2 regions of the Kribbella alba genome follow, and region 1 is predicted to be linked to the other one. Evidence: riboswitches for the same ligand, from Rfam matches in the RefSeq annotation. Region 1 holds a riboswitch; the other holds the start of a gene.
What was found. Region 1 has a riboswitch for S-adenosylmethionine ahead of ABD210_RS25765 (aminotransferase class V-fold PLP-dependent enzyme). Riboswitches for the same ligand answer to the same signal wherever they lie in the genome.

Region 1 (15,115 bases):
TTGTCGCCGCCGGCGAAGTGGATCCGGAACCAGATCCGCTCGACCTTCGTGAGATGCCGGATCAACCCGAGCAGCGACAGGTTCGACGGCGGCGTGGCCCGTTCGGCCAACTGCTCCGCGGTGAGCCCCGCGCACTTGTGCAGCAGGGTCGTTCGGTAGAAGTCCAGATAACCGGCGAGCAACTCCGGCTCAGGTGCCACCAACGACCCCTCGGGCCTTTCCACCTCAGGCGCTGTCCACGTCATCGGAGCATCCTCTCCCCTGGACGACGACGTACTCCGCCCGGGGCTCTCAGGGGCGGCCCCAAGTTACGCCAAGGTTGACTGCAAGCGCTTGCTGTCCCTTTTCACGAAACACGCCCGCAACAGCGGTGCCGATCCCCAGCGGGGCTCAGATTACGAGGAGATTTTCTCTTCGCAACGTCTTCTCAGGCGACTGCAAGCGCTTGTAGTATCTTGCAATCCGTTGCATCGACTGACGGTTCGAGCTGAGGAGTGAGGCCTGATGACCGAGATCATCGACGGGCACAGGCACCTCGGTCGCGGCGTCGACATGGACGACGACCTCGGCCACCTCCTGTCCGACATGGACGAGCACGGGGTCGCCGGCACGGTGCTGATTCCCACCGACCGCGAGATCGCCGTGGACAACCGGGCCGGCAACGACGCGGTCCTCGCCGCGGCAGCCGCGCACCCGGCACGGCTGTGGCCGATGGCAACAGTCAACCCGTGGTTTGGCGACCGGGCGGTCGCCGAGCTGGTTCGGGCGGTCGGGAACGGCGCCGTCGGTCTGAAGCTGCATCCCGCCCTCCAGGGCTTCGTGCTGTGCCACCCGATGGTTCACCCCCTGATCGCCACCTGCCAGACCCTTGGTGTCCCGGTCTACGTGCACACCGGCACGCCGCCGTACGCGCAACCGTTGCAACTCGTCGAGCTCGCCCGCACGTTCCCCGAGGTGACCTTCGTGATGGGCCACGCGGGAAGCACCGACCTCAAGGCGGACGCCCAGGTGGCCGCAACGATGGCGCCCAATCTCGTCGTCGAGACCTCGTGGAGCCTGCCCGCGCGCCTCACCCAGCTCGTCGAGGCGTACGGGGCGGACCGGGTGATGTTCGGCTCCGATGCGCCGTTGAGCGACCTCGGGCTCGAACTGGCCAACCATCGCGCGGCCGAGCTGGCGGCTCCGGCCGCGGCCGCCGTGATGGGCGGAACGGCTCGCCGCCTCTTCGGAACCCGGGTCGGAGCTCAAGGCGGCGTCGAGGTGGCCGGGTCATGATCGTCGACACACACACCCACCTCCCGCCGGACTCCTTCTTCCCGGCCGGCCTGGGACAAGGCCCCGACGGGTTCCTGGCATTGTGCGACGCGCACGGGATCGACGTGGCCTGGGTGTTCACGACCGCGGGACTCAGTGATCCCGACCCCCGCCACAACGACGTGGTCCGGGAGTTCTGTGCGGCAGCGCCTGACCGGCTCGTTCCGTTCTGCACCGTCTTCCCTCACCTCCCCGGCGCCGTCGACGAACTGCACCGCGCCGTCGAGGAGGGTGGAGCGCGAGGGCTGAAGCTGCATCCCTGGCTGCAGGGTTTCTCCCCGCTCGACCCGCGCATGGACGACCTCGGCACCGCGCTCGAGGCGCTGGGGATACCGGTGGTGTTCCACGACGGCACACCGCCGAACTCGTCACCGTTGCAGGTCGCCGCCTTCGCCGAGCGCCATCCGGGCGTTCCGGTGATCCTCGGGCACGGTGGCCTGCACGACCTGTGGGTCGAGGCCCTGGCGGCGTTGCAGCGGGTGGACAACCTCTGGGTCAGCCCGTCCGGCATGCCGCCGTCGGGTTTGCGACGGATGGTGGACCAGGCCGGCGCCAGCCGGCTGCTCTTCGGGTCCGACGCCGGGTTCGGCGACCCGCACTGGCAAGCCTTCCAGCTCCGCAAGATCCGCGACCTGCGGCTCCCACCGGAAGCCGAGCTTGCCGTCCTGGGCGGCAACGCCCGACTGCTCGTCCAGCACCGACCAGAGCACCAATCAGAGCCTGTGGGTGGTCCCCCGCCTGCCCGTGCCGGCTCGTTCCGTGAGGCGGGACAACGAGATCGAGGAAAGACATGAGAATTCGCAAGCGTGCAACTGCGATCGTTGCAGCTCTCACCCTCGCCCTCGGCGCCGCGGCCTGTTCGGGGCCGGTGGCGGCGGGCGGTTCCGGTGGGGACTCCGGTGGCAAGACCAAGATCGTCTACTGGAGCATGTTCAGCACCGGCGAGCCGCTCCAGCAGTTGATGCAGGCAGCCACGGACCGGTTCATGAAGGAGAACCCGGACATCACGGTCGAGATCAACTGGGCCGGCCGGGATGTCCTGACCAAGCTGCAGGGCGCGCTGAACGCCGGCCAGCAGGTCGACATCGTCGACCACTCGAACGACCGTGTCCGAAGCGCCGTGGTGCTGACGAACCAGGCGCTGAAACTGGACACCTACCTCCAGCAGCCCGCGTACGGCGCGACCTCGGGCAAGTGGCTCGACCAGTTCACCCCCGGCTCGGTGCAGGCCTTCGCCGAGAAGGACGGCGTCTACGAAATCCCGCGCGACGTCTATGTCTCGGGGATCTGGTACAACACGAAGCTCCTGTCCGACGCGGGGCTGAAAGCACCGGTCACCGGTATGACCTGGGACCAGTTCACCCAGCTCCTGCAGACGCTGAAGGCGAAGAACCCGGGAGTGTCACCCCTCGGCGCCGACGGCAGCCTCGACTTCTACAACAACTGGTGGTTCAGCTACCTGGCGATCCGGTTGGCCGGCCTGGACGCGTTCAAGAAGGCGGCGTACGACAAGACCGGTGCGCTGTGGAAGCAGCCCGTCTTCCTTCAAGCGGCCCAGATGGTGCGCGACCTGCAGGACGCCGGCTACTTCCAGAAGGGCTTCGAAGGTTCGGTCTACCCGGCCGCGCAGGCGCAGTGGGTGAACAGCAAGACCGGCATGATGCTGATGGGCGCCTGGTTGCCGAAGGAGGTCGAGGCTCAGGCCCCGAAGGACTTCAAGATGGACATGTTCGCCTTCCCGAACGTTGCCGGCGGCAAAGGCAATGACCTGGTCGAGTACTGGGCCAACGTCTACTCGGTGCTGAAGAACTCGAAGCACCCGGACGCGGCCGTCAAGTGGCTGAAGTACATGTCGTCGCCGAACGGCGCCGGCGGCGAGATGGCGAAGAACGGCTTCCCCACCGCCTTGAAGGACGCACCGACCCCGGCCACGCATGTCGCTCAGGCCGAGGTGTTGAGCAAGTACAAGGTGATGGGCCAACGCGGCGGTCTCAACGACGAGGTGCCGAAGTACATGACCGAGGTCTTCAACCGCTGCGACGACCGCTTCTTCCTGATGCAGTCCAACCCGTCGGACTTCATCAGCTGCCTGTCCGACGGCACGGCGAAGTTCTGGTCGTCCAACACCCCACCGGCCACTCGCTGACCGAGGAGCAGCCCGGGCCGGTCGAGCCGGCCCGGACCACTCCCCCACTGTGGAGACGATTGTGAGACGTACAGGACGTAGCCATGTCGTGGTGCCGTTTCTGCTGCCGGCGCTGGCGGTCTACACACTGATCTTCGTGTACCCGGCGTTCGACGCCATCCGGGTGAGCCTGTTCCAGTGGAACGGCTTCACGACCAAGATGACCTACATCGGGTTCGGGAACTACCAGCACCTGCTGTCGGACCCGACCTTCTGGGTCTCGCTGCGCAACACCGCCGTGATCGCCATCGGCGGGGGTGTCGGGATCTTCGGCCTCGCCTTCTTCTTCTCGGCGATCCTGCAACGGGAGATCCGCGGCAAGAAGTTCTTCCGGGCGTTGATGTTCTTCCCGATCGTGTTGCCCGGCGTCGGTGTCGGGATGATCTGGCAGTTCGTCTACAACCGGTCCTGGGGTCCGCTCAGCGCCCTCCTGAACGCGGTCGGGCTGGAGTCGTTCGACCAGACCTGGCTGGGACCGAAGCTCATCATCCCGTCCCTGACGATCGCGGTGATCTGGACCTACATGGGGTTCTACCTGGTCATCCTGATGGCCGGCATCGACAAGATCCCGAAGAGTTACTTCGAGGCGGCCCGGATGGACGGCGCCTCGGAATGGCGGACGTTCTGGCTCGTCACCCTCCCGATGACCTGGGACGTCCTGGTGGTCGCGATGGTGCTTTGGCTGATCTCCGCGATGAAGATCTTCGACCTCATCGTGGCGACCACCTTTCCCTCACCACCCCGGTCGGGCTTCACCATGACCATCTTCGTCTGGGAGCGGGCCGTGGGCGCGTATACACCGGTCTTCGAGCTGGGCTATGCAACCGCGATCGGCGTCGTGCTCCTGTTCTGCGTCGTCCTCGGCGTGGCAGTGCTGCGGCTCATCACTCGTCGGGAACGGATCGAGTACTGACATGGATACAGCGACACAACTCGTCACGCCGGCGATGGACCGTGCCCAGCAACTGAGGGCCCGACGGTTCGCGCCGCGCCAGCTGATCGGCAACCTGCCCTACTACGCCGTGCTGCTCGGCTGGGCGGCGGTCACGATCTTCATCCTGCTGTGGCTGTTCAGCGGATCACTCAAGAGCAACATCGAGATCTTCGGGTCGCCGTGGGCGATTCCCGCGGATCCGGTCAGCGCCGCGAAGCAGAACTACAGTGCGGCCTGGAGCACGGCCCACATGGGGATCTACTTCGTCAACAGCATCCTGATCACCGTCGGGGCGGACCTGATCACGGTGGTGATCTCAGCGCCCGCGGCCTATGTACTGTCCCGGATCCCCTTCCGCGGCAGCACTCTGATCAACTACTACTTCATCGCGGGCATGGGGCTGCCGTTCCAGCTGATCCTCGTGCCCTTGTACGTCCTGCTCGTGCAGATCGGGCTGATCGACACCCGCGCGGGCCTGACGCTGACCTACGTCGGGGTCTCGATCCCGTTCACGATCATCTTGCTGACGGGCTTCTTCCGCTCACTTCCCTCGGAGCTGGAGGAGGCCGGCGCGGTGGACGGCTGCTCCGAGTTCGGCATCTTCTGGCGGATCATGATGCCGATCGCGACGCCGGGTCTCTTCACGGCCGGGATCTTCAACTTCGTGATGATCTGGCAAGAGTTCCTGCTCGCCCAGCTGCTGCTGAGCTCGGATTCGAACAAGACGCTCCCGGTCGGCCTGATGGGGCTGCGTCAGACCATGCAATACAACAGCAACTGGGCCGCCATGTTCGCCGCGGTGATGATCATCGTCGTCCCGTCCTTCATCGTCTTCGTGGCCTTGTCGAACCGCATCATGGCGGGCCTCACCCTAGGAGCCGGCAAATGAGTGACCTGGTGACCAACGAGACAGGCCGGATCGTGGCGTCCCTCGGTGAGGAGGTGAACGGTCGGCGGCACGCGCGCACCGAGCTCGCGATCGGCGCGGAGGAATCAAGCCTCTACGTGCTGGCGCGCTCGCACCGCGCCGACGGTCCGCCGCTCGAAGTACGGATCGACGGTACGCCGGTGGGCGCGATCCCCGCGTCCGGCGATCCCGTCCTGACCTGGCGCCAGTTGACGCTGCCTCGCGGAGCCGGAGCCGGAGCGCCCACCTCCTCGGTGACGCTCTCCTCGTCGGGCAACGCGATGGACGCGTGGAGCCTCGGAGTGGATTACACGACGGGCGGCGGCGACGAGTTGTCCATCGACGGCGGCAACACGTGGTCTGCCGACCGCCTCGGCCACCTCCACCTGGCACCCGGCCGGTATCTGGTCCGGGCGCGGGTCGAAACCGCTGCGGACCCGCAGCCACCTGTTCACGTCTGGGAGGACCGTCAGCATCCCATGGTGCAGGACTTCCTCGACCAACTGCCCGCCGAAGCCTTGACCTCGAATGACCCCTTGACGACGGCGCGCGCGTTGAGCACCTGGGTGTGCCGGTCCTGGCGGTATCGCAACACCGGCGAAGCAACGCAGTACACGCCCTGGGATCCGCCGACGATCCTGTCGTGGGGCGCTCGGGAGCAGGGACACGCCGGCCACCTGCCCGTGGTGATGTGCGTGCACTACGCACTGGTGCTGACAGCGGCATGCCAGGCACTCGGGATCCCGGCCCGCTGCGCGGCTCTCACCGGATCGGTCAACGGGTTCGACGGCCACTTCGTCACCGAGGTCTGGAGCGAGCCGCTGGGTCGTTGGGTGATGCTCGACCCCACCTTCGACGCCGTCGTCATCACCCCCGACGGCCCCGCTGATCTCGACACGATCCGCGAGCTGGGCACGGAGGTACGGCATCACGTGGTGGCGGGCCCTGGCATCGAGGACCGGCTGACGATGCCGTCGCAGCGGACCTGGTTCGAGGAGAACCTGCTGAGGGGCGTGTGCTTCCGGAACCGCGCCTTGTGGCCGCGCAGCGATTTCCTCTCTCGTCCCGACCTCGCTCCCCCGGGTCACGGCGCGACGTCGTACACCGAGCTGGACCTGGTCTGGGACGAGCGGTGCCGCGACAACGGCTTCGGCATGTTCCGGCACTTCGCCGGGGTGGAATGGTTCAACGCTCCGCCGGCACGGACGAAGGTCGTCGTCGATGCCCACTGAAGCCTTGGTGGGGCCGCGAGTGGTCCTGGAGAAGGCTGTCCTCGAGGACCACGCCGTACTCGTCCGCGACGGTCGGATCGAGGCGGTCATCCCCGCCTCCCTGGTACCCGAGGGGGTTGCGGTCCGGGACCTCGGCGACGGCATCCTCACCCCGGGGCTGGTTGACCTCCACACCCACGGCGCCGGCGGCCACAGCTTCAACGAGGGCACCGAGACGGCGACTTGGGCCGCACTGTCGACGCTGCTCGACGCGGGTGTCACCACCGTGTTGCCGACGCTTGCGACCGCGCCACTGGAGGACCTCGAACAGGCTCTGCTCGCCATCGCCTCGGTCCAGGGCGAGCGTGGCCTGCCGCGCGTTCCGGGCGCACACCTCGAGGGCCCGTACTTCGCCCAGGCGCAGTGTGGCGCTCAGGACCCGGACCAGCTGAGAACACCGGACGACGGCTCCATCGATCGGTTGCTCGAGCACTCGTCAGGAATTCGCATGATGAGCTACGCGCCCGAGTTGCCCGGGGCGGTCGCCTTGACGCGCAGGCTCGTCGATGCCGACATCGTGCCCGCGGCTGGGCACAGCGCCGCACGCGAAGAAGACCTGCTTGCCTGCCGGCAGGCCGGCCTCCGGCACGTGATCCATGTCTTCAGCGGCCAGTCGACCACGGTGCGCGTCGGGCCCTGGCGTCAGCCCGGCCTGCTGGAGGCGACCCTGGCATCGGACGAGCTGACCGTCGAGGTCATTGCCGACGGCAAGCACTTGCCGCCGACGCTGCTCCGGTTGGCGCACCGCTGCCTAGCAGGACGGCTGTGTCTGGTGTCGGACTCGACCCCGGGGGCCGGCCTGCCGGACGGCGAGCGCTACCGGATGGGCCGTCGCGAGTACGTCGTGCAGGACGGCGTCGGCATGACCCTGGACCGAGCGTCGTTCGGGGGCAGCACGACTCTGCTCCCGGACATGATCCGCATCGCGATGCAGGCGATGGGGATCGGGCTGGCCGAAGCGGTCGCCATGGCCTCGGCCGTTCCGGCCAGAGCGGCCGGCCTGGATCACATCGGCAGGATCGCGGCCGGCTACCACGCGGACCTGGCGCTGTTCACCGAAGACCTCACTCTCAAGGCCGTGGCTCTCGCGGGCCACTGGCATCACATCAACGCATTTTCGGGAAAGGAACCATCACGGTGAAGCAACTCCGGTACGGGGAGCTGAGCGTGTCCGTCGCGGACTCGTCCGACGAACTCGCAGCGGCAGCCGCCGAATATTTCGCCTCGGCGGTCCGCGCGGAGCTCGAGGAGCACGAGGAGATCGCCGTCATCCTGGCGACCGGGAACTCACAGCTGGGCTTCATCAAGGCCGCGCGGGAACGCGACGACATCGACTGGTCCCGGCTGACCGTGCTGCACATGGACGAGTACCTCGGGATGGACGAGAACCACCCCGCCAGCTTCCGCCGCTGGATGCGGGACAACGTTGACTCGTTCGTGCGACTGAAGGCCTTCCACGGCGTCCGCGGGGACCACGAGCCGGTGGAGGAGGAACTCGAGCGCTACGGCGAACTGCTGCGCACCCTTGATCCCGCGATCTGCGTGATGGGGATCGGCGAGAACGGGCACCTCGCCTTCAACGACCCGCCGGCCGACTTCGAGACGCGGGAGCTCATCCACCTGGTCATGCTCGACGAGGTGGCTCGCAAGCAGCAGGTCGGCGAAGGCCACTTCCCCTCGCTGGAGGAAACGCCCGAGCGGGCACTCTCCTTGACCGTGCATGCGCTGCTGAAGCCCCGGACCGTGATCGTCAACACGCCCGACGCACGCAAGGCCGCAGCGGTCGAGCGAGCACTGACCGGGCCGGTCACCCCGGACTGCCCGGCCTCGATCCTGCAGACGACGCCGCATGTCCGGCTGTTCCTCGACGCCGAGTCGTCGGCGCGTCTCGAGCTCGAGTCGTAGGCAGGACCACTCGGAATGCGAGGACGGATGACGGCGGCCGCGGACGGGCGAGGCGCTCGTTCGCGGCCGGGTGCGGCAAGCGCTTGCGCTAGGGTTTGCGCTGTCGCTCGGCGCTGGCTGGAGGGGGAACAGTGAGGGTCACTCTTGCTGACATCGCGAAGGCCTGCGAGACCTCGTTGTCGACGGTGTCGCGCGCGTTGTCCGATCCGGACAAGGTGAATCCGCAGACCCGGGAGCGGATCCAGCGGGTCGCCCGCGAGATGGGTTACATGACGAACCCGATCGCGCGGGCCCTCGCGGTGGGTCGCACCGGCGTCATCGGTCTGATCGTGCCCGACATCGCGAACCCGTTCTTCCCGCCGATCATCAAGGCGGTGCAGGCACGCGCCGGCCGCAAGGACACGGCGGTGCTGCTGGCCGACACTGACGAGCACGCCGCGGACGAGTTGGAGCGGGCCCGGGTCCTGAGCAAGCAGGTGGACGGCCTGATCATGGTCTCGCCGCGAACGCCCGAGGACAGGCTCGCCGAGTTCGTCCAGCTGGCGCCGGTGGTTTTCGTCAACCGGCAGGTCGAGGGCGCTCCGAGCATCATCATCGACAACTCCGACGGCATCACCCAGGCGGTCCAGCACCTCGTCGCCCTCGGTCATCGTCGCATCTGTTACCTCAACGGACCTCGCCGCTCGTGGTCCAACGACCGTCGGCGTGCGGCGCTGAAGGAGGCGTGCGCCAAGTACAGCGTCGAGCTGATCGAGCTCGGCCCCTTCGAGCCGCAGGTCCAGGCCGGCGTGCACGCCGCCGACCTCGTCCAGGCCAGCGGAGCGACTGCCGTGATCGCGTACGACGATCAGATCGCGCTCGGCCTGATGGCGAGGCTGGCCGAGCACCGGCTGCAAGTGGGCCGGGACATCAGCGTGATCGGCATCGACGACAGCCCGATGTCCGACGTCGCCTACCCGACGCTGACCTCGATCCACGTGCCAGGCGCCGAGGCGGGCGCGGTCGCGGTCGACATCCTGCTGGCGCAACTCGACGCCGACGACGCGGATCCCGCGCCGGTGGTCCAGCTCGAGACGCGCCTGGTCATCCGCGGCTCCACCGGCCCGGCCCCAACGCAACGGCTGGTGACCACAGAGTCGATCGGCCCGCTGCTCGGCGGCGAGATTCCGAGCCGGGCGACAAGGCGAACCGACTGATCAGGCGGAGTTGATCGGTGCGGCCCACCCAGGTCTCGTGATGAGACAGAACGGGTGACCGGCGGGATCCTCGAAGACGTGATCCGACAACTTCCGCGCGCCGAGCGCCACCACCTGCGGTTCGGCCTCTCCCACGTCGTCGACCATCACGTCGAAGTGGAACTGCTGCGGCCGGGCCGGATCGGGCCACTGCGGTCGCTGATGGTCCGGAGCAAGCTGGAAGGCCACGCCGGAGCTCTTGTCGTTCTCGGCGATCACCACCCAGTCCTCGCTCTCGTACGTGATCGCCAGGCCGGTGAGCTCTGAGTAGAACCGCGCCAGCGCCGCCGGGTCCGGACAGTCGATCGCCACATGATGAAGTCGTCCGATCATGCCGTCATCATCCACCCGGCCGCTGGAATGGTCATCTCACGATGCGTCCGTGAATCTCACGAAGCGAGATAGCTGCTGGCGCATCGACCCGCGCGTTGGCTACCGTCGTCAGCAGGTCATGAGTGTCAGCGACAAGCCCCGGCTAGCTGGCCGGCAACCCTCCTCCGCGGTGGGGTGCCCCGGGTGAGGACCCGGCCGTTCGGAACACCCCGATCGGCAAGTGCGGACCATCCGGGAGCAGAACCATGTCGATCCTGTCCATCCTCGAGCCCAGCCACAGCACCGTCGCGCGACCCACGATCGCGCGGCGCGGCACCGGCAACCTCCCCGCCACCGTGGGCGCCGAACTGCTGGTGCCGCTGGCCGACGGCCGGGTGACGGACTACGCCAACTTCGATCACGGGGCCAGCGCGCCCTGTCTGGAGTCGGTACGAGCCGCAGTCGAGGCAGCACTTCCGTCGTACGCGTCGGTGCATCGCGGCAACGGCTACGCCTCGCGGATCACCACCCAGTGGTACGAGCGGGCTCGCGCCGAGGTGCACGCCTTCGTCGGTGCCCGTGCGGACGACCAGGTGATCTTCACCCGGCAGACCACCGACGCCCTGAACCTGCTGGCCCGCGCAGTACCGGCCGATGCGACGGTCATCGTGTTCGAGTCCGAGCACCACGCCGCGCTCCTCCCCTGGCCGGCCGAGCGCACCATCCGCCTGGCTGCGCCCAGTTCGGCGACTCAAGCTGTCACCGCAGTGGCCGACGCACTGCGTACTGCGCCCGAGGGACCGCGGCTGGTCGTCGTGACGGGCGCGTCCAACGTCACCGGCGAGATCTTCCCGATCGCCGAGATCGCTGCGGTCGCCAAGGCCCACGCGGCCCGTGTCTGTCTCGATGCCGCGCAGCTTGCACCGCATCGTCTCGTCGACATCGCCGAACTGGAGGTCGACTGGGTCGCGCTGTCGGGCCACAAGCTCTACGCGCCCTACGGCACCGGCGCACTGATCGGCCGCGCTGACTGGCTGAATACTGCCGACCCGTACCTGTACGGCGGAGGCGCGACCGAGACTGTCTCCGCCGAGGGCACAGTGTGGAACCAGGGACCGGCCCGGCACGAAGGCGGCTCCCCTAACGTCATTGGTGCGATCGCGCTGGCCGCGGCCTGCGCAGCGATCACCAAGCACCGTGAAGCGATCGAGCAGCACGAGCGCAGCCTGCTAGCCCGGCTCCGCACCGGCTTGGCGCAGGTCCCGGGCGTCGCGACGTACTCGATCTTCGGTGAGGAGGCGGACCGAGTCGGCACGGTCTGCTTCACGGTCGACGGCTTGAACTCGACCGTCGTGTCCGCGGCCCTCTCCGCCGAGTACGGCATCGGTGTTCGCGACGGCAAGTTCTGCGCGCACCCGCTGGTCGGTCACCTGCTCGCGGACTCCGCCGAACACGCCACAGCAGTCCGCGCCAGCCTCGGCCTCGGTACTACCCGTGAGCACGTAGATCGCCTGGTCAACGCGATCCGCACCCTCGCCACGGTCGGCCTGACCTCAACCTACGAAGAGTCCACCCACGGCTGCCAACCCACCAACGACCCGCGCGACCTCGAGGCTCCCCGCATCTGGTGAACCTCCCGCACTCTCCGGGCCCAGCCACCGCTCGGCCGGGCCCGGCACTGGACGAGTGTCAGCTCTCCGGCTGCAGGCCTGTGTGGTGGGCGGCGAACGCCAGCAGGTCGGCCCATTCCGAGGCGACCATGGCCGCGGGCTTACCGAAGCCGTGACCAGTGTTGACCTCGATCCGGGTCAGCACCGGACCATCCCCTGCTTGTGCGTGCTGCAGGGTCGCCATGAACTTGTGGCTGTGCAGCGGCACCACGCGATCGTCGTGGTCGCCGGTGACGACCAGAGTCGCCGGGTACTGCGTGCCTTCGCGCAGGTTGTGCAGTGGGGAGTAGGCGAGCAGATCCTCGAACTGCGCCGGGTCGTCGGGCAGCCCGTAGTCCGAGCCCCAGGCGGCACCCACCGTGAAGAGCGGGAAGCGCAGCATGTCCATCACACCGACCCCGGGCAGTGCGACCGCGAAGAGGTCGGGCCGTTGCGTCATCACCGCGCCGACGAGCAGACCGCCGTTGCTGCGCCCATGGATCGCCAACTGCTGCGGCGTAGTCACCTTGGTCTTCTGCAGGTGCTCCCCCACCGCGATGAAGTCGTCGAACACGTTCTGCTTGTTGGCGAGCCGGCCTTCGTCGTGCCAGGAACTGCCGTACTCGCCGCCGCCACGCAGATTGGTGATCACCAGCACGCCTCCGGCCGCGAGCCACGCGGGCCAGCCAGGCCGATAGTCTGTCAGCACCGGGATCCGGAAGCCGCCGTACCCCCACATCAAGGTCGGCCGCGGCTGGCTGAAGTCGAGGTCCGCCCGGCTGATCAGGAAATACGGCACCTCCCGGCCCGGCTCGACCCGTCGGGTCACCGTGATCTCCGGCGAGCTGAAGCCCGCTCCGGCGGGAACCAGCTCAGGCAGCGCGTGAGACTCCCCGGACGCGGCGGAGACGACGTACGAGGCTGTCGGGTCGGTCGTCGAGGACAGGCCGACGAAGACCTCGTCGTGCTTCGTGCTCGCGTTGAGCCCGACCACGCCGCCGCCGGGGATCGGCACGATCCGGGCGTTGCCACCGTGGAGGTCGTGCAGTGAGAGCACCGGTTGCGCGTCGATCAGACTGAGTACGGCGAGTCCGGTCGAGGTACCGCGGACGGCTTGCAGGGTGCCTTGGCCTTCAGGGATCAGGTCTGTGAAATTGCCGTCCAGGTCGGAGGTGACCACCCGGCCGCGAGGTGCGTCCAGGTCGGTGCTCAGGACGAGGCGATCGCCGGACATCCGGATGAAGGCCGTCTCCGCCTCGAACTCGTCGATCACCTTGATCGGCTCACCGAGCGTCCGGCCGTCCTCGGCGATCGGGTAGACCCACAGCCGGGTGTGGGGATCGGTGCCCTCGCTGATGGTGATGACCAGGTAGCGGTCGTCGTCGGACACCTCCGGCCCGATGAAGATCCGGTCGTTGTCCGGGAAGCTCAGGATGAGCTCGTCCTGAGCCTGCGGCGTCCCGACCTTGTGCAGCTTCAGCTGTCCACCGCGCAGCGCCTTCGTCTCGGTGCCCTCGCTGCGCCCGCCGGCCGGGTAGTGCAGATACAGGTACGCCGACGAGTCCGGCAGCCAGGTGGCTTCGCTGAACTTGGCCTGGGTGACCACGTCGTCGACCTCGGCGCCGGTTGCGACCTCCAGCAGCCGGAAGGTGATCCAGTCGCTGCCGCTCTCGTTGACGCCGTACGCGACGTAGCGGCCGTCCGGGCTGACGGTGTAGCTGCCGAGGGAGTCCGTGCCGTCCTCGGACAGGGTGTTCGGGTCGATGAGCACGCGGCCGCCTTCGAGCAGCGCCTGCAGCGAGTCCGCGACAGACACGACGTCCTGCGCCTGGGTGCCGTCGTTGCGGCCGACGAAGAACCAGCCGGCCTCCTGCACCGGTACGCCGGCCCTCGGGCGCGCCAGGATCGCGGTCATCGTCTCCTGGAACCACGCACGCTCGGGGTAGCTCGACAGTTCGGCCTCGGTGGCCGCGTTCTGGCGCTGGACCCAGTCCCGGGTCTCGGCTGAGTCGGCGTCCTCCAACCAGCGGTACGGGTCAGCGATCTGGTGGCCGTGCAGGGTCTCGACGACACTCTCGTCGCGACGGCTCTCGGGATAGTCGGCGGTCATGCCAGCCAACCTAGCAACGCATCACTACCTCCCCGCCGGGTGCAGGTCCTGGCGCCACAGCACCTTGCCGTGGAGGTCGCGCAGCGACGCGGTGAACACCTCGCTGTGCGGGTCGATCCCGACGTGCCCGAAGAACTGGTTGCCACCGCTCGGCGGCTGGTTCGGGAAGTCCGCCGCCTTCACGAACTCCACCTTCGGGCCGAAGGTCGGGTCGAGGCTGTTCGGACCGAACGTGCCGGCGTTGATCGGACCTGCGACGATCTCCCAGAACGGGTCGAAGTCGGTGAAGGCCGCGCGGGACGGGTCGTAGTGGTGTGCCGCGCAGTAGTGCACGTCCGCGGTCAGCCAGACCGTGTTGCGAACCCTGCGTCGCTTGAACTGGCTCAGCACCCAGGCGATCTCGTGCTCACGGCCACCGGGAGCGCCCGCCAGGCCGTTGGCGACCGCCTCGATCTCGGTGCCGTCCGGAACCAGTACGCCGAGCGGCATGTCGCTGGCGATCACCTTCCAGGTCGCCTTCGATGCAGCGACCTCCCGGACGAGCCAGGCGGCCTGCTCGGCGCCGAGCATCGCGACCGGACCGGCGACGCCCGGCGCCGGATTCGCGCCGCGGTACGTCCGCATGTCCAGGCAGAAAACGTCGAGCATCGGGCGGTAGCTGACCTTGCGGTAGATCCGGTCCCGGCCCTGGGTGTGGACCATCGGCAGGTACTCGAGGAAGGCCTTGCGGGCGCGGGAGGCGAGCACGTTCACCCGCTTCTCCGTGTACCGGTCGTCGGTCAGGATCTCGCCGGGGTACCAGTTGTTCAGCGTCTCGTGGTCGTCCCACTGGCTGATGATCGGCACGTCCGCGTAGAGGTCCCGGACGTTGGAGTCGAGCAGGTTGTACTTGTACCGGCCGCGGTACTCGGCCAGGGTCTCGGCGACCTTCGACACCTCCTCGGTGACGACGTTCTTCCAGACGGTGCCGTCCGCGATCTTCACCTCGGCCTGAATCGGGCCGTCGGCGTAGATGTTGTCGCCGGAGTGCAGGAAGAAATCGGGCCGGGTCTGGTGCATCGCCTTGTACGCGATCATGCCGCCGATGTCCGGGTTGATGCCGTAGCCCTGGCCGGCCGTGTCACCGGTGAAGACGAAGCTGAGCGGGCGGTTGCGGCCCGGAGTACTGAAGGATCCGTCGGCTGTCTCGCCGACGCGGCCGGACGAGTCCTCGAAACCGATCCGGTAGTCGTAGCGCTGGCCCGGGCGGAGTCCGCGGAGCGGTAACTGGGCGGTGAAGTCGTCATCGGCCGA
Region 2 (15,115 bases), on a different contig from region 1:
TGAGGGTGACGTCGGTCCGCTCGGTGTCGCCCCAGCCGGAGTTCATGAACTGGCGGAGCTTCTCCTTCGGCTCATTGTCGTGAGTCGCGGTCTTGGGAGCCTTCTCGGTGCTTTCCGTCATCGTCGACCAGTCCTCGTCCTCAGCGCCCTCATCGTCAGCGCGTGTGCAGTTGATCGCCGCGCAGCGTACCTGTGTCGGGTAACGCCTCGGCGGGGTCCGAGCCGATGCGCGTGATCGCATTCCGCTCGTCCACGAAGACTACGCTCGGGGAGAAGACCTTCGCTTCTCCGGCCTCGAACATCCCGTAGGCGATCAGGATCACCAGGTCGCCGGGGTGGATCAGGTGCGCGGCCGCGCCGTTGATGCCGACCACGCCGGACTCGCGCGGCCCCTCGATCAGGTAGGTGGACAGCCGATTGCCGTTGGTGATGTCGACGATGTCGACCTTCTCGCCCGGCAGCAGGTTCGCGGCCTCCATCAGGGCCGCGTCCAGCGTGCAGGACCCGACATAGTCCAGGTCCGCCTGGGTGACGGTGGCCCGGTGAACCTTCGACTTCATCAACTCGATCAACATGCGGCCATCATCCAGGCAGCTCCGACGACTGTCAGTGGCAGTGATCACGGTGTCAGCGCGCGGCGCCGAGCCGGATGACCTGCTTGTACGCCGCCGGCATCGGCAGGCCGTCCACCTCATCCAACGGCACCAGCCGCAACGCCTTGTGCTCGTGGCTGTAGACCGGCTCCACCTCGCCCAGGTAGTCGGCGGAGTAAGCAAGCATGAACACATGCCGGTCCGGCTGGATCTCGTAGACCCAGGCGTGCAACGGGTTCCCGATCTCCACGGTCCAGCCGAGCTCTTCCTCGATCTCACGAGCCAGGCAAGTCGCAGGATCCTCGCCGAGCTCCAGCTTGCCGCCGGGCAGCTCCCACTCGTCGCGCTCGTTCAGCAGCAGCGGCACGCGCCCACGCCACACCAGAACCGCCTTCAAGGAAACGGGAAGCTGGTACTCGAGGTAGCCGGCCGGCTGCTCGACCAGATAGGGCTGCTTCACAGGGCTGACGCCTGAACGGCCAGACCGCGCAGCGCCTCGTAGCGGGGACGCATCGCGGCGACTCGCTCCACGTCGGCCGGCGGCGGCTCCAGATGTTCCCCGCCGGGCGCAGGCGAAAGGCCGAGGGCTATCGCGGCGGCGCCCCGGGCACCCACTTCGGCCTCGGCGCACACATCGGTCGGCCGGGCGAAGGTCGCGGTGAGGCAGCGGCGCCACCAACCGGACGCGTCGATACCGCCACCACCGAGCACGACCTGCAAAGAGTGCCCGAACACCGTGTCGAGCATCCGGAGCCCTCGATCGATCTCCAGCGAAGCGCCCAGCAGGGAAGCGGCCAGCAGATCCGCCCCGGTGTCGTCGAAGGACAGGCCGAAGTACGCACCCGATCCACTGGGCACCGTCTCGGGCGGCCGGGTGCCCGCTTGGAACGGGACGGCGATCACCCGCGACGACCCGATCTCGACGCCCGTCGGTTCCTGATGGGCCGCGTCGAGTTGCAGTACGGCGGTCAGCCAGGCGTGCAGATTCCCCGCGGCAGAGAAGGCCATCCCGGTCACGGCACGCTTGTCGTCCACGCGATACCGCCACAACTCCCACGGCAAGTCCGGCGCTCCCTCGATGGGGTGAACCACCCGTACCGCGGCCGAAGTACCGACCGTCACAGCCGCGGTGCTCTCGTCGTACGCGCCAGTGCCCACGTTCGACGCGGCCCCGTCACCGGTGGGCGGATGAATCGGTACTCCGGCCAGCGCGGGCCACCGCCGCTCGAAAGCTGACGACAGCACACCCGTCCACCCGGTCGGCACGATCTCCGGCAGCTGTGCGGCGGTGACCCCCGCCACCGCGAGCGCCTCGTCGTCGTACTGGCCGCTAGCGAGTTCGAGCGTGCCGGTGCCGGACGCGATCGACACGGAGCTGACGCGGTGGGAGGTCAACCGCTCCAGCACCAGATCCGGCAACCCGGCGAAGGCGGACGCGTTCGCGACCGTCCTCAGCCAGGGGATCCGCCGCGTCCAGTAGAGCCGATGCAACCAGGCGCCGGTCCGGGCGTGAAAGGCACGCTCGTCGAAGTCAGGGCCGACCGACACCGGCACGGACCGCGTGTCCACCCAGGGGATCACCGGGGTCAGCGGCTCCCCGCCGGCCGAGAGGCCCACGATCGAGTGCCACTGCGACGACAGCACGATGTGGCCGATGTCCTCGAGATGCCCGTTCTGCTGCAGTTCGTCCAGGCAGCCGAGGAGTCCCTCGACGTAGTCGTGCAGACCCAGCGTCGCTTCGCCCTGCGCGCCGTACGCCATCGCGACCTTGTGTCGCGCGAGCGCGCCGGGCACCGGTGAGGCGTCGGCGGACAGGACGAGCGCACGGGCCGACGAGGTGCCCAGGTCCAGGGCGAGGATCCGGCCGTCAGTCCTCGGCATGCAGCGCCTTCAGGAAGGAAGCCGCCCAGACGTTCACATCGTGCGCGGCCAGGTGCTTGCGCATCGCCTTCATCCGGCGGCCCAGCTGGCGGTCGTCGGTGTTCATCGCGTCGACGATGGTGTCCTTCATGCCGTTGATGTCATGCGGGTTCACCAGGAAAGCCTGCCGGAACTCGTCGGCCGCTCCGGCGAACTCGCTCAGCACCAGGGCGCCGGTGTCGTCGTACCGGCAGGCCACGTACTCCTTGGCGACCAGGTTCATGCCGTCACGAAGGGGCGTCACCACGGCCACGTCGGCAGCGCGGAACAACGCGGCCATCTCGGTGCGCGAGTAGGAGGTGTGGAGGTAGTTGATCGCCGGAGTACCGATCCGGCCGTGTTCGCCGTTGATGCGTCCCACCAGCAGCTCGATCTCGTCCCGCAGCACGCGGTACTGCTCGACGCGCTCGCGGCTGGGCGTCGCCACCTGGACGAAGACGGCGTCGTCGACCGAGACACGTCCCTCGTCCAGCAGTTCGCCGAACGCGCGCAGTCGTTGCCGGATGCCCTTGGTGTAGTCGAGCCGGTCCACGCCGAGCAGGATGTGCTGCGGGTTGCCGACCTCCTCGCGGATCTCCCGGGCGCGGGCGTCGGTCTCCGGCTGGCGGGCGAGCTGCTCGAGCTCGCCGACATCGATCGAGATCGGGAACGCCTTGGCCCGCACGATCCGGTCGTCGGGCAGATGGATGCGGTCGCCCCGGGTGCGCAGGCCCATCCGGTTGCGGGCCAGCCGGGCGAAGTTCGACGCGGCCCCCGGTCTTTGGAAGCCGACCAGATCCGCGCCCATCAGGCCGTCCAGGATCTGGCGCCGCCACGGCATCTGCGCGAACAGTTCCGTGGGCGGGAACGGGATGTGCAGGAAGAAGCCGATCCGTACGTCGGGTCGCAGCCGGCGCAGCATCGCCGGGACCAACTGCAGTTGGTAGTCGTGCACCCAGACCACGGCGTTGTCGTCGGCAGCCTCGGCGGCGGCCTCGGCGAAGCGCCGGTTGACGGCTACATACGCCTCCCACCACTCGCGGTGGAACTCCGGCGGCACGATCACGTCGTGGTACAGCGGCCACAGCGTCGCGTTGGAGAAGCCCTCGTAGTACAGCTGGATGTCCTCTGCGGACAGCGTCACCGGGACGAGGTGCATGCCGCCCTCGTCGAACGGGTCCAGCTTCTCGTCGGCGCCGCCGGTCCAGCCGATCCAGGCGCCGTGGTGGCGCTGCATCACCGGTGCCAGGGCGGTGACGAGCCCACCTGGGCTGCGGCGCCACGCAGTACTGCCGTCGGGCATCTCGATCCGGTCGACCGGCAGCCGGTTGGCCACCACCACGAAGGAACTGCGTCCGCTCGGCATCAGCTGTTATCCACCCAGGTATTCGTCGTCGCCGGGGTAGCTGACCCCGATCTGTCTGCGCGTCTCGTCGAGCAGCTCGAGGATCTCGATGGTTGCGGCGTGCGGAAGCGCGGGGCACTCGACCAGCCCGTCGCGCAGCGCGCGCATCACCTCCGCTGCCTCATAGTGGTACCCAAGGCCATGCGTCGGTATGTCGACCCGCTCCTCGCCCGCGGCGGTGTTGCGCAGGTAGTACGGCGGGTGGTGGAACCGGTGCGGCAGGATCAGGCTGCCCTCGGGACCGCTCACCGAGGCGGTCCACGGGTTCTGCGAGCGGAGCCCGCAGGTCAGGGCCGCGACTGCCCCGGTGTCGTAGCGCCAGGCCATCGCCACATTCAGATCGACACCGTCGTCGTTGACCGAACCGACGGCCTTGACCTCGGCCGGTTTGCCGAGCGCCATGTGCACGAACGTCATCGGGTAGATGCCGCCGTCCATCAGGGCGCCGCCACCGAGCTGCGGGTCCAGGAGGCGGGCCGGGAGTTGCGGCTTGTGGAAGCCGAAGTCCGCCAGCGCCTCCATCGGCTCGCCGACCACGCCCTTGGCCAGGTCTTCGAACATCGCCTGGACGACGGGATTGGTCCGCATCCACATCGCTTCGGCGAACAGCGTGTTGTGCTCGCGTGCGACGGCGACCAGGTCCCGCGCCTGCCTGGCAGTCAGCGTCACCGGCTTCTCGCAGAGCACTGCGACCCCGGCCTGCAGAGCCGCCCGGGCGACGGCGTAGTGCTGCGGGTGCGGCGTGCCGATGTAAAGCACGTCGACCTCGCCGGACTCGATCAACCGGCGGTAGTCGTCGTAACGGTGCTCGATGCCGAAGGAGTCGGCGAACCGGTTCGCCGACTCCAGCGAGCGGGACGCGACCGCGGTCACCACCGCGTCGTCGAGGACGGCGAGGTCCTTGGTGAACGAGGTGGAGATGTTGCCAGTAGCAACGATTCCCCAGCGGACGCGATCTATACCCACTGTCTGAACTCCGGGGTCGGGAACGGGCCGTGAGCCTTGATTCTCGCGGTTTCGAACGCGTGCGCCAAGCGAATGAGGGTGGCATCACTCCGGCCGGTACCGCTGAAGGTGATCCCGACCGGCAGTCCCTCGACCAGTCCGGACGGCACCGAGATCAGCGGATAGCCCGCCAGCGCGGCGTGTGAGGACGAACTTCCGAGGACGTGGTCGCCGTTGATCAGATCGATCGTCCAGGCCGGCGAGTACGACGGCATGGCCAGGGCGTCGAGCTGATTCTCCGCGAGCAGGTTGTCGATTCCGTCCCGACCCGCCCGGAGCGCGGCCAGCCGGGCGGCGACATAGACCGGCGAGTCCAGCCCCTCGGTCGTCTCCGCGCGCTCGAACAACTCCTGGCCGAACCAGCGCAACTCGACGTCCGCGTGTTCCTGGTTGAAGGCGATCAGGTCCGCCAGCGTGCGCGGTCCGCCGTCCTTGCGAGTCGCCAGGTACGCCGCGAGGTCGACCTTCAGCTCGTGGCACAGCACGTTCAGCTGGTCCTCGTCGCTCCCGGGCGTCGGCAGTGAGAGGTGATCCACCAGAGTCGCGCCGCACCGGCTCAGCAGCTCGAGCGCCTCTTCGGTCACCCGGTCGAGGCCGCGAGAGTATCCCCACAACGGCCCCCGCGGTACGCCGATGCGCACGCCGCTGAGGTCCTCCCCGCGACAGTTCTCCAGGTAGTCCGTGCTGCTGCCGGTGAGAACGGTCAGCAGGGCGGCGGCCTGGCTGACCGTCCGGGTCATCGGTCCGGCGGTGTCCTGGGAGTGGGAGATCGGCACGATGCCCTGCTGCGGCACCAGACCGACCGTGGGCTTGAGCCCGACGACTCCGTTCAGCGCGGCCGGGCAGACGATCGAGCCGTTGGTCTCGGTGCCGACCGCCAGGTCCGCGAGCCCGGCGGCGACCGCCGAGCCCGAACCGCTGGACGAACCACCCGCGGAGCGGTTCAAGGCGTACGGGTTCCGCGTCAGGCCGCCGTACCCGCTCCAGCCGGAGGAGGACGCGGAGCCGCGGAAGTTGGCCCACTCGCTCAGGTTGGTCTTGCCCAGGATGACGCAGCCGGCCTCGCGCAACCGGCGTACCAGCGGGGCGTCGTGGGGTGGCGGCGGCTGGTCGGCCAGCACCAGCGAGCCGGCCGTCGTCGGCAGGTCGGCGGTGTCGATGTTGTCCTTCACCAGCACCGCCATGCCATGCAGCGGGCCACGGATCCGGCCATCGTCACGCTCTGTGTCCAGACGGGCGGCTTCGGTCAATGCAGCGGGGTTGGGCGTGCAGACCGCATCGATGAGAGGGTTGACCTCATCGATCCTTGCCTGCAGCTCTTCGACCGTCGCGAGGGCGGGTCGCGGGCCGGGCGACATGTCGCCGGGCCCCTGTCGAGTTGAGCTCACACCCTCGATCCTGCCAGAGTTGGCCGGGTCCGGGCGTCCGCTCAGCGACACGTGAGATGTCGCAGGCCGGTGAATGACATCGCTGTTGTTCAGCACGTACAGTGGCATGCGGACGGACGATCACCGACCGCACAGGAGTCACCAGCAGATGGACAGCGCCAACGCCAGCTCTTCCGGCCCCGCCGAAGCAGCCCAGCCGGCCGTCGCTGGGTTGTCCGACCGTGACGGTGCGATCCTCGGTTTCGAGCGGCACTGGTGGAAGTACGCCGGCGCCAAGGAGCAGGCGATCCGGGACCAGTTCCAGATGTCCGCCACGCGCTACTACCAGGTCCTCAACGCCCTGATCGACCGGCCCGAGGCCCTCGCGCACGATCCACTCCTGGTCAAGCGGCTGCGCCGGTTGCGCGCCGCCCGCCAACGCGCCCGCTCCGCCCGTCGACTGGGCATCGAGGTCTGAGGAACGTGGCCCCCTCGCAGGGCGACTCGTCTCCCCCGGGGGATGGCTCGTCTGCCTTGGGAGATGAGAGGGGCCAGGTCCTCTCGTCCCTCGTCGCCGTGCTTGCCGTCGTGGCGATCGTCGGCGGTCTGCTGGTGCTGTTCGGGACCAGGGGCAACAGCAGCGCGGCCGACTCCCAGCCCGCCGCCGCCCAGAAGTCATCGACGAAGCCGTCGACTTCCGCGACGGCTCCGACCTCTGGACCGAGCACAACGCCGACCTCTGAGCCGACAGCTGCGCCGACACCTGGGCCGACCTCCGGGCCGACAGTTGGGCCAACCTCAGCACCCACATCCGCGCCGACCTCCGAACCGAGCTCGGAGCCTTCCTCGATGCCGACCCAGGCTGATTCCATTCCGCCATCGGACCGGCCCGCGGTCGAGGTGTTCAACAACACTCCCCGCAAGGGCCTCGCCGACGACGTGGCGAACCGCGCCCGGCAGGCAGGTTGGACCGTCGCCGGTGCCGACAACTGGCACGGCAAGATCGTCACCAGCACCGTGTACTTCCCGGCCGGGATGCAGGCCGAGGCCGCTCAGCTCGCGAAGGACATCGGCCTCAACCGGATCAAGGACGCGCTGGACAACATGAAGAAGGACCGGCTCACCGTCATTCTCACGACGGACTACACCGGATGAGCACTCCCGTACTGGCGACTGCAGCCGGGCGGGAGGGCTGGGAAGCAATCGTCGGGGATCCAGCCGGGGCGGTGATCGCCACCGACTTCGACGGCACGCTGTCACCCCTGGTCGAGGACCCGGCGATGTCCCGCGCCGCCGAAGGAGCACTGGACGCCCTGGCCCGGCTGGCCCGCTACGTAGGCCAGGTGGCGATCGTCACCGGCAGACCGGCCCTGGTAGCCACCGAGCTGTCCGGAGTCAGCGGCCACCCGGGGCTCGGGCGACTCGTAGTACTGGGTCACTACGGGCTTGAGCGGTGGGAGGCCTCCACCGGAGCCGTGACGAGTGAACCTGTCCCGCCTGGGGTCGCTGTGGCGCGCGCGAAGCTGCCGGCGCTGCTGCGGGACGTCGGCTTCCCGGACGCCTTCGTGGAGGACAAGGACAGCTCGCTAGCCGTTCATACCCGGCGACTGCCCGATCCGGTGGGTGCACTAGAGGCCTTGCGTACTCCGCTGTCGGGGCTGGCCGAGTCCGTGGGCCTCCGGCTGGAGCCGGGCAACCTCGTGCTCGAGCTGCGTCCACCCGGCATCGACAAGGGAGTAGCACTGCGCACCTTGCTCGAGTCCTCTGGCGCCCGCTCAGTCCTGTACGCCGGGGATGACCTAGGCGACCTCGCCGCCTTCGGAGCCCTGAACGACCTCCGCAGCGAGGGCCTACGCGCAGTACTGGTCGCCGCGCGTTCCTCCGGCGCCACCGAGCTCGCCGACGCGGCCGACATCGTCGTAGACGACCCTGCCGGCGTAGTAACAGTCTTAACCGCCCTAGCCGACGCCATCGCAACCCGCTGAGCAGTCTCCGTCCGCAGGAAGGTCAGCGGCGGCGGAAGGTTTGGGCGAGGGTTCGGCCGAAGGGTTGGACGGGGCGTTCGGTGTAGTTGCCGTCCTTGAGGCTGGCGAGGCGTTCGAAGAGGTTTCGGGAGGCCGGGTCGCCGGTGCGGAGCCAGGACCAGGCGGCGGCGAGGAGGTAGAGCGGGAGCATCGGCAGGCCGATCAGGCAGAAGTACTGCCAGGAGTGCCGCTCCTCGTGCTTGACCAGGATCGGCTGCTGGTCGAAGTACGCCCGGTCGTGCTTGGTCAGGATCAGGTTGCCGATCGTGAACGCACCGGCCACCGGAAACCGGAGCTTGTACCCGGTCGCGTAGAACAACCCCCGCGGCCCCCGACTGAACCGAGCCCGCCCGACGAGCCCCACCAGGACTCCCGCGAGCGTCGACAGGTTCAGCGTATTCACGACAAGCTTCACCGCCTGCCACCCCGACATCCCCTCACCCATACCTCAGTATCAGCCGCGCCTGCCGCAGGACCTGTACGGGGCTATCCGCTGGCCTGCGGCGGGGGGACTGGCGGCATGGGCAGGGCGGTTGCCGTAACCGACCGACAGGTAGTGGTCCGCTCGATCGGGTCACTGTGCCGGTGCTGCAGGTGGTACGCCGGCTGGCGGCGACGACTTCCTGTCGGTCGGTACACCTGAACCCCCGAAACCGGCCCCCAGCCGCGTCCTTGTGCGCGTCCCAGCCATTGCGCAGGCCGGGAAGTGGCTGAGCCATGCACAAGGATGGGGATTCGGCTGCGGTCTGAGCCGAACGCGCCACCCCGGCCCAATACCTCTGGGCGGTTGACGCGTACCGGCACGACTAGCACCATCACGCAGCCCGGGGACGCCAACCGCCCGCGCCTTCAACCGCGCCGAGTCACTCGCGTGCCGCGGCCTCCCGCCACGATGTCCCGATGTCGCAATTCTTAGGACATTGAGGCGGCTGTTGTGATGCCTGTTGGTGGGGTGCGTCAGACTGGCCGGCGTGAGTTCGGTGGTACGACGGTGGCGGCCCGGGCGGCCGGTGGATCCGCACATGGTGATCGGTGGTCTGCGGAAAGGCCCGGGCGATCCGGCGTATGCGGTCGACCCCGGGCGCCGGACGGTGTGGCGGGCGACGAGGACGCCCGACGGGCCGGTCCTGCTCAGGCTCACGCCGTACTCCGGGGTGGCGGAGGTGGAAGCCGAAGCGTGGGGGCCTGGTTCGGCCTGGGCCTTGGACGGCGTGCCGGAGTTGCTCGGTGAATCGGACAGCTGGGACGGGTTCGAACCGCTGCCTGAGCACCAGCCGCTGGTCGTCGCGGCGCGGCGATTCCCGCACTTCCGCGTGCCGAGGACCCGCGCTGTCTTCGAGGCGATGGCGGCCGCGGGCATCGAGCAGGTGGTCACCGGCAAGGAGGCTTTCCGGGCGTGGCGGTTGCTGCTGCGCGAGTACGGCGAACCGGCGCCGGGCCCGGCTGTTCCCGATGGGCGGACCATGATGGTTCCCCCGGCGCCGCAGGAGTGGCGGCTGATTCCGTCCTGGCAGTGGTTGCGCGCGGGTGTCGAGGGGCGCCGATCCAGGGTGGTGATCACGGCGGCGAGTCGTGCGGGCGCGCTCGAACGGACCTTGCAGTTGACGGATTCCGCGGAGATCGAGCGGCGACTGAGGTCGCTGCCGGGTGTCGGGGTGTGGACGGCGGCGGAGGTCCGGCAACGCGCCCACGGTGATGCCGACGCGTTCTCCTTCGCCGACTACCACGTCTCGCGGAACGTCTCGTATGCGCTGACCGGCGAGGAACTCGATGACGATGGTTGCGCCGAACTCATCGAGCCGTACCGCGGCCACCGCTTCCGGGTCCAACGCCTGCTGGAACTCTCCGGCCCTGGCCATCCCCGCTACGGACCGCGCAAATCCTTGCCCACCCACACGCCGGGGGCCACGCATCGCCTGCGCTGACGGCTAGTGTCGGCTGGGTGCGGATCGACGGGGACGGCCTCTACCTGGTCGCCGGTGCTGCCCTGCTGGTCGGCGCGATCCTGCCCCGGCTGCTGCGCCGCTACGCCATCTCCGCTCCGATCGCCTTCCTGGGTGCGGGGTTGCTGCTCGGGCTGGCGGTCGACCGGAGCAGGCTGAGTCCGATCGCCGAGCCTGCTCTCACCGAACACCTCGCCGAGCTGACCATCCTGGTCGCGCTGATGGGTGTCGGCCTGGCGATCGATCGCCCGATCGGCTGGCGCCGGTGGAAGGTGACCTGGCGACTCCTGCTGGTTGCAATGCCCGCTTGTGTGGCCGCCGTCGCAGGCGCCGGCTGGCTGCTGGGGCTGGCCCCTGCCACGGCTCTGCTGCTCGGAGCCGTCCTGGCCCCGACCGACCCGGTGCTCGCGTCCGACGTACAAGTTCAGGGTCCGACGACCGGCGAGGGCGCCGAGCCGGAGGAGGACGACGAGGTCCGCTTCGCGCTGACCTCGGAGGCCGGCCTGAACGACGGCCTGGCGTTCCCGTTCGTCTACGCGGCGGTCTTCGCCGCGACCAAGGGCGCGGTGGGCGGCTGGGCGCTGGAGTGGCTGGCGTGGGATCTCATCGGCAGAACCGTCATCGGGGTTGCCGTCGGAGTCGGTGCGGGGTGGTTGCTCGGCCGGATGGCCTTCTCCGCGCCGCTGCCGAGCTTCCGGCTGGCAGATTCGCGCGAACCGGTGCTGGCCCTCGCGATGACGCTCGGTGTCTACGGCATCGCGCAGGTCCTGCACGGCTACGGCTTCATCGCCGTGTTCGTGGCGGCGCTGACCTTGCGGGCGGCTGAGCGCAGTCACGACTTCCACGAGGAGCTGCACGGGTTCGTCGAGCAGCTCGAACACATCCTGACCTGGGGGATCCTGCTGCTGCTCGGTGTCGCGATCACCGGCGGGCTGCTGAAGCCGTTGACCCTGGCCGGCGCGGCGATCGGCGTACTGCTGGTGTTGGTGATCCGGCCGCTGACCGCCTGGGTTTCACTCAGTGGAACGCCGATGAGGCGATCCGAGCGATGGGTCACGGCGATGTTCGGCGTACGGGGAGTCGGGTCGGTCTATTACCTCGCCTATGCCGGGCCGGACTTCGGCGCCGATCTACCGTGGTTGTGGGCGACCGTCGCGTTCACCGTCGTCCTCAGCGTGGTCGTCCACGGCGTGGCTGCGACCCCGCTGATGCGGATGCTGGACCTGCGCCGCGGAAGCTCGGGCGCCGGCAGCAACCGCGGCGTCTCGTAGTACGGGCGGAGCTGAGATCCGGTGTCTCGGATGGTGGTATCGGAGGACACGATATGGACGAGATTGGGTAACCTCGTCAGTGCTCATCCAGAGGGACTGAGGGAAACGGCCCGTTGAAGTCCCGGCAACCCTCCCCGTTGACGTCTCGATCCGAGGCGCTCGCGGCGGAACGGTGCCAAATCCGTCCCGCACCGAGATCCGGTCCGGGGAAGATGAGGAGGGAAACTCCGCCATGAGCCTGAGCACCGCGCCGACCGCCCACACCATCCGCGAAGGCGCCTTCGGCAACGGAACGCACCTGAGCTGTCGCGCCTGTGGCGCGAAGTCCGAACTCGGTCCGTTCTACGCCTGTATGGAGTGCTTCGGTCCGCTGGAGGTCGGGTACGAGTTCCCGACCATCACCCGCGAAGAGATCGAGGCCGGACCCAAGAACATCTGGCGCTACCAACCGCTGCTGCCCGTCCCGGTGGACGTGGCCAGCTTCCCGAACACCGAACCCGGCTACACCCGGCTGATCGACGCCGGCAACCTGGCCCGAGAGCTCGGCCTGCGCAAGCTGTGGGTCAAGGACGACTCGGGCAACCCGACCCACTCCTTCAAGGACCGCGTGGTCGCCAGCGCCCTGAGCGCCACCCGCGAGCTCGGGATGAAGGTCTTCGCCTGTCCCTCCACCGGCAACCTGGCCAACGCCGTGGCCGCTGCCGCCGCCCGGGCCGGCATCCGCTCGGTCGTCTTCATCCCGCACGACCTCGAGCGCCCGAAGGTGATCACCACCGCCGTGTACGGCGGCACGCTGGTCGCCGTCGAGGGCAACTACGACGACGTGAACAAGCTCGCCTCCGAGATCGCCGGCGAGGAGGAGGGCTGGGCGTTCGTGAACGTGAACGTCCGTCCGTACTACTCCGAGGGTTCGAAGACACTCGCTTTCGAGATCGCCGAGCAGCTCGGCTGGCGGATCCCGCAGCAGGTCGTGATCCCGGTCGCGTCCGGTTCGCAGCTGACCAAGATCGACAAGGGCTTCACCGAACTCGGCAAGCTCGGGCTCGTCGACGCGACCGACTACAAGATCTACGGCGCCCAGGCGACCGGTTGCTCGCCGGTCGCGCAGGCGTTCCGCGACGGGTACGACGTGGTGAAGCCGGTCAAGCCGGACACCATCGCGAAGTCGCTGGCGATCGGGAACCCGGCCGACGGGCCGTATGTGCTCGACGTCGCCCGGCGTACCGGTGGAGTGATCGAAGACGTCAGCGACGAAGAGGTCATCCAAGGCATCCAGTTGCTCGCCCGGACAGAGGGCATCTTCACCGAGACCGCGGGCGGGGTGACGGTTGCGACGCTGAAGAAGCTGATCGAGACCGGCCAGCTGGACCCCGAGGCCGAGACGGTGATCATCAACTCCGGCGACGGGCTGAAGACGCTCGACGCCGTGGCCGACCGGGTCGGCCCGAAGGTGACCATCCCCGCGTCGTACGACGCCTTCGTGAAGGCAGGTCTGCAGTGAGTGTGAGCGTGCGCGTCCCGACCATCCTGCGGCCCTACACCCAGGGGGCGTCCGAGGTCTCCGTCGAGGGGGCGACCCTGAGCGAGGTGCTGGAGTCGCTCGACACGTCGTTCCCGGGGATCAAGGGCCGGGTACTGGACGATTCCGGCGAGCTGCGCCGGTTCGTCAACGTGTACGTGGACAACGACGATGTCCGCTTCGCCGAGGGCCTCCAGACCTCCATCAAGGACGGCGGCCAGGTCTCGATCATCCCGGCCGTCGCCGGCGGCTGCTGACCCGTACTGCGTAGCGCCGGCCGCGGGTGATCTCGCGGCCGGTCGGCCGAGCAGGCAGGATGTCCGGATGCGCGCGATTGTCATCGAGCAGTACGGCGTCCTGCCCACGGTCCAGGAAGTTGCCGCACCGGAGCCGCAGGCCGGCGGTGTCGTCCTCAAGGTCGAGGCCACCGGTCTTTGCCGTAGTGACTGGCACGGCTGGCAGGGGCATGACTCCGACATCGTCCTGCCGCACGTCCCAGGGCACGAACTTGCCGGCACGATCGCCGCCGTGGGCGCGGGCGTCACGGGTTGGCAGGTCGGCGATCGCGTCACCACCCCGTTCATCTGCGCCTGCGGCACCTGCGAGCAGTGCCGCGAGGGCAACCACCAGGTCTGCCCCAACCAGTTGCAGCCCGGCTTCAACTACTGGGGCTCCTTCGCCGAGTACGTCGCTCTGCCGTACGCCGAGGTGAATCTGATCCGCCTCCCGGAGTCCCTCGACTTCGACACGGCCGCCGGACTGGGATGCCGCTTCGCCACCTCGTTCCGCGCGATCCGCCAGGTCGGCAAGGTGCGCGCCGGGGAGAACGTGGTGATCTTCGGTTGCGGTGGTGTCGGCCTCTCCGCGGTGATGATCGCGGCTGCCCTCGACGCCCGGGTGATCGCGGTAGACACCAACCCCGAGGCGCTCAAGCTCGCCCGCACGTATGGCGCCGCCCACACAGTGCAGGCATCGACGTATGGCGCCGCTGATACAGGGCACGCATCGACGTATGGCGCCGCTGATGCAGGGCAGGCATCGCCCGACGTGGTGCGGGAGATCCTCGACCTGACCGGCGGCGGGGCTCAGGTGACGATGGATGCGCTGGGCTCGAACGAGCTTGTCCAGCAGGCGTTGCGCTCGCTTCGCCCACGCGGGCGTCACCTGCAGGTCGGCCTGCTCCCGTCAGGCGTACAGCTTGACGTCTCCCGTCTGATCGGCCAGGAACTCGAGTGGCTCGGCAGCCACGGCATGCCGGCCCACGCGTATCCCGAGATGCTCGATCTCGTTGCCTCAGGCAACCTCAATCCGGCCGACCTGATCACCAACCGCATCACCCTGGAGCAAGCCCCGGCCGCCCTGGCCGCCCTCACCACCGCAACCCCCGCCGGCGTCACCGTCATCCACCCCTGACGCCTTCCTCGTCCCGTCCAGCGGACCGCCAACACTCACTAACCCGCGCGTGTGCCTGCGTGCTGAGCGTGGAGACGCCCGACTCATGAGCGTTGGTGAGTGCCGGCGGTCCGGGTCTACTGGGGTGGGAGGCGGGTGAGGAGGGCTTCGAGCATTTCGCGGGTGGCGGCGAAGTAAGAATTCTCGCGATGCAGGGCGCGGTGGAACGCGGCCAGTTCGGCGGGGGAGATCGTGTTCGAGAACGTGCTGATCTCGGTCAGGTCGAGCCGACGGTTGAACAGGTGGACCGTGTCACGCCAGCGATGGAGCAGTCCGACCAGTTCGGCGTCGCGGTGCCGACCGAGCGCGCCCGACACCAGCGCGAGGTCGACCGCCGAGACCACCAGCCGCGGGTACACCTGCCGGTGGTTCGACTGGTTCGGGGAGAACCTCTCGTCGGAGAGCAGCCGGGTGTTCTCCTGCAGTTCGTCCGCGACCGCGCGGAGGATCTCGTTCCGCCGCTCGGCTTCGGCGGTCAGGCGTTCCACGAAGATGCCGGTGAGCCCCGCGACCAATGTCAGCGAGTTCACCGCCGGCTCCCATCGGCTGTTGCCGGGCCAGATGAACCAGATCACGCCGAGCACGAAGGCCAACGCCAGCAACCCGTAGCTGACAGCCGTCACGACCGTACGCCGGT

Region 2: another riboswitch for S-adenosylmethionine. It lies ahead of thrC (threonine synthase); the one in region 1 lies ahead of ABD210_RS25765 (aminotransferase class V-fold PLP-dependent enzyme).

The regions. Positions count from the first base shown of each region.
Region 1 is NZ_BAAANE010000009.1:203,482-218,596, forward strand. It holds gene ABD210_RS25710 (DinB family protein) at 1-245, opposite strand, end outside; gene ABD210_RS25715 (amidohydrolase family protein) at 505-1,275, shown strand; gene ABD210_RS25720 (amidohydrolase family protein) at 1,272-2,108, shown strand; gene ABD210_RS25725 (ABC transporter substrate-binding protein) at 2,105-3,460, shown strand; gene ABD210_RS25730 (carbohydrate ABC transporter permease) at 3,522-4,412, shown strand; gene ABD210_RS25735 (carbohydrate ABC transporter permease) at 4,414-5,322, shown strand; gene ABD210_RS25740 (transglutaminase-like domain-containing protein) at 5,319-6,572, shown strand; gene ABD210_RS25745 (N-acetylglucosamine-6-phosphate deacetylase) at 6,562-7,752, shown strand; gene ABD210_RS25750 (6-phosphogluconolactonase) at 7,749-8,516, shown strand; gene ABD210_RS25755 (LacI family DNA-binding transcriptional regulator) at 8,648-9,712, shown strand; gene ABD210_RS25760 (VOC family protein) at 9,713-10,084, opposite strand; SAM riboswitch class IV at 10,199-10,313, shown strand; gene ABD210_RS25765 (aminotransferase class V-fold PLP-dependent enzyme) at 10,330-11,694, shown strand; gene ABD210_RS25770 (prolyl oligopeptidase family serine peptidase) at 11,753-13,822, opposite strand; gene ABD210_RS25775 (alkaline phosphatase D family protein) at 13,847-15,115, opposite strand, start outside.
Region 2 is NZ_BAAANE010000011.1:35,931-51,045, reverse strand. It holds gene ABD210_RS28895 (aminopeptidase P family protein) at 1-121, opposite strand, end outside; gene panD (aspartate 1-decarboxylase) at 156-575, opposite strand; gene ABD210_RS28885 (NUDIX hydrolase) at 628-1,053, opposite strand; gene ABD210_RS28880 (FGGY family carbohydrate kinase) at 1,050-2,474, opposite strand; gene ABD210_RS28875 (alpha,alpha-trehalose-phosphate synthase (UDP-forming)) at 2,461-3,858, opposite strand; gene ABD210_RS28870 (Gfo/Idh/MocA family protein) at 3,865-4,863, opposite strand; gene ABD210_RS28865 (amidase) at 4,854-6,290, opposite strand; gene ABD210_RS28860 (DUF3263 domain-containing protein) at 6,439-6,747, shown strand; gene ABD210_RS32565 (LytR C-terminal domain-containing protein) at 7,119-7,424, shown strand; gene otsB (trehalose-phosphatase) at 7,421-8,254, shown strand; gene ABD210_RS28845 (hypothetical protein) at 8,277-8,708, opposite strand; gene ABD210_RS28840 (DNA-3-methyladenine glycosylase family protein) at 9,265-10,218, shown strand; gene ABD210_RS28835 (cation:proton antiporter) at 10,236-11,507, shown strand; SAM riboswitch class I at 11,588-11,726, shown strand; gene thrC (threonine synthase) at 11,740-13,008, shown strand; gene ABD210_RS28825 (ubiquitin-like small modifier protein 1) at 13,005-13,283, shown strand; gene ABD210_RS28820 (zinc-dependent alcohol dehydrogenase family protein) at 13,351-14,439, shown strand; gene ABD210_RS28815 (hypothetical protein) at 14,556-15,115, opposite strand, start outside.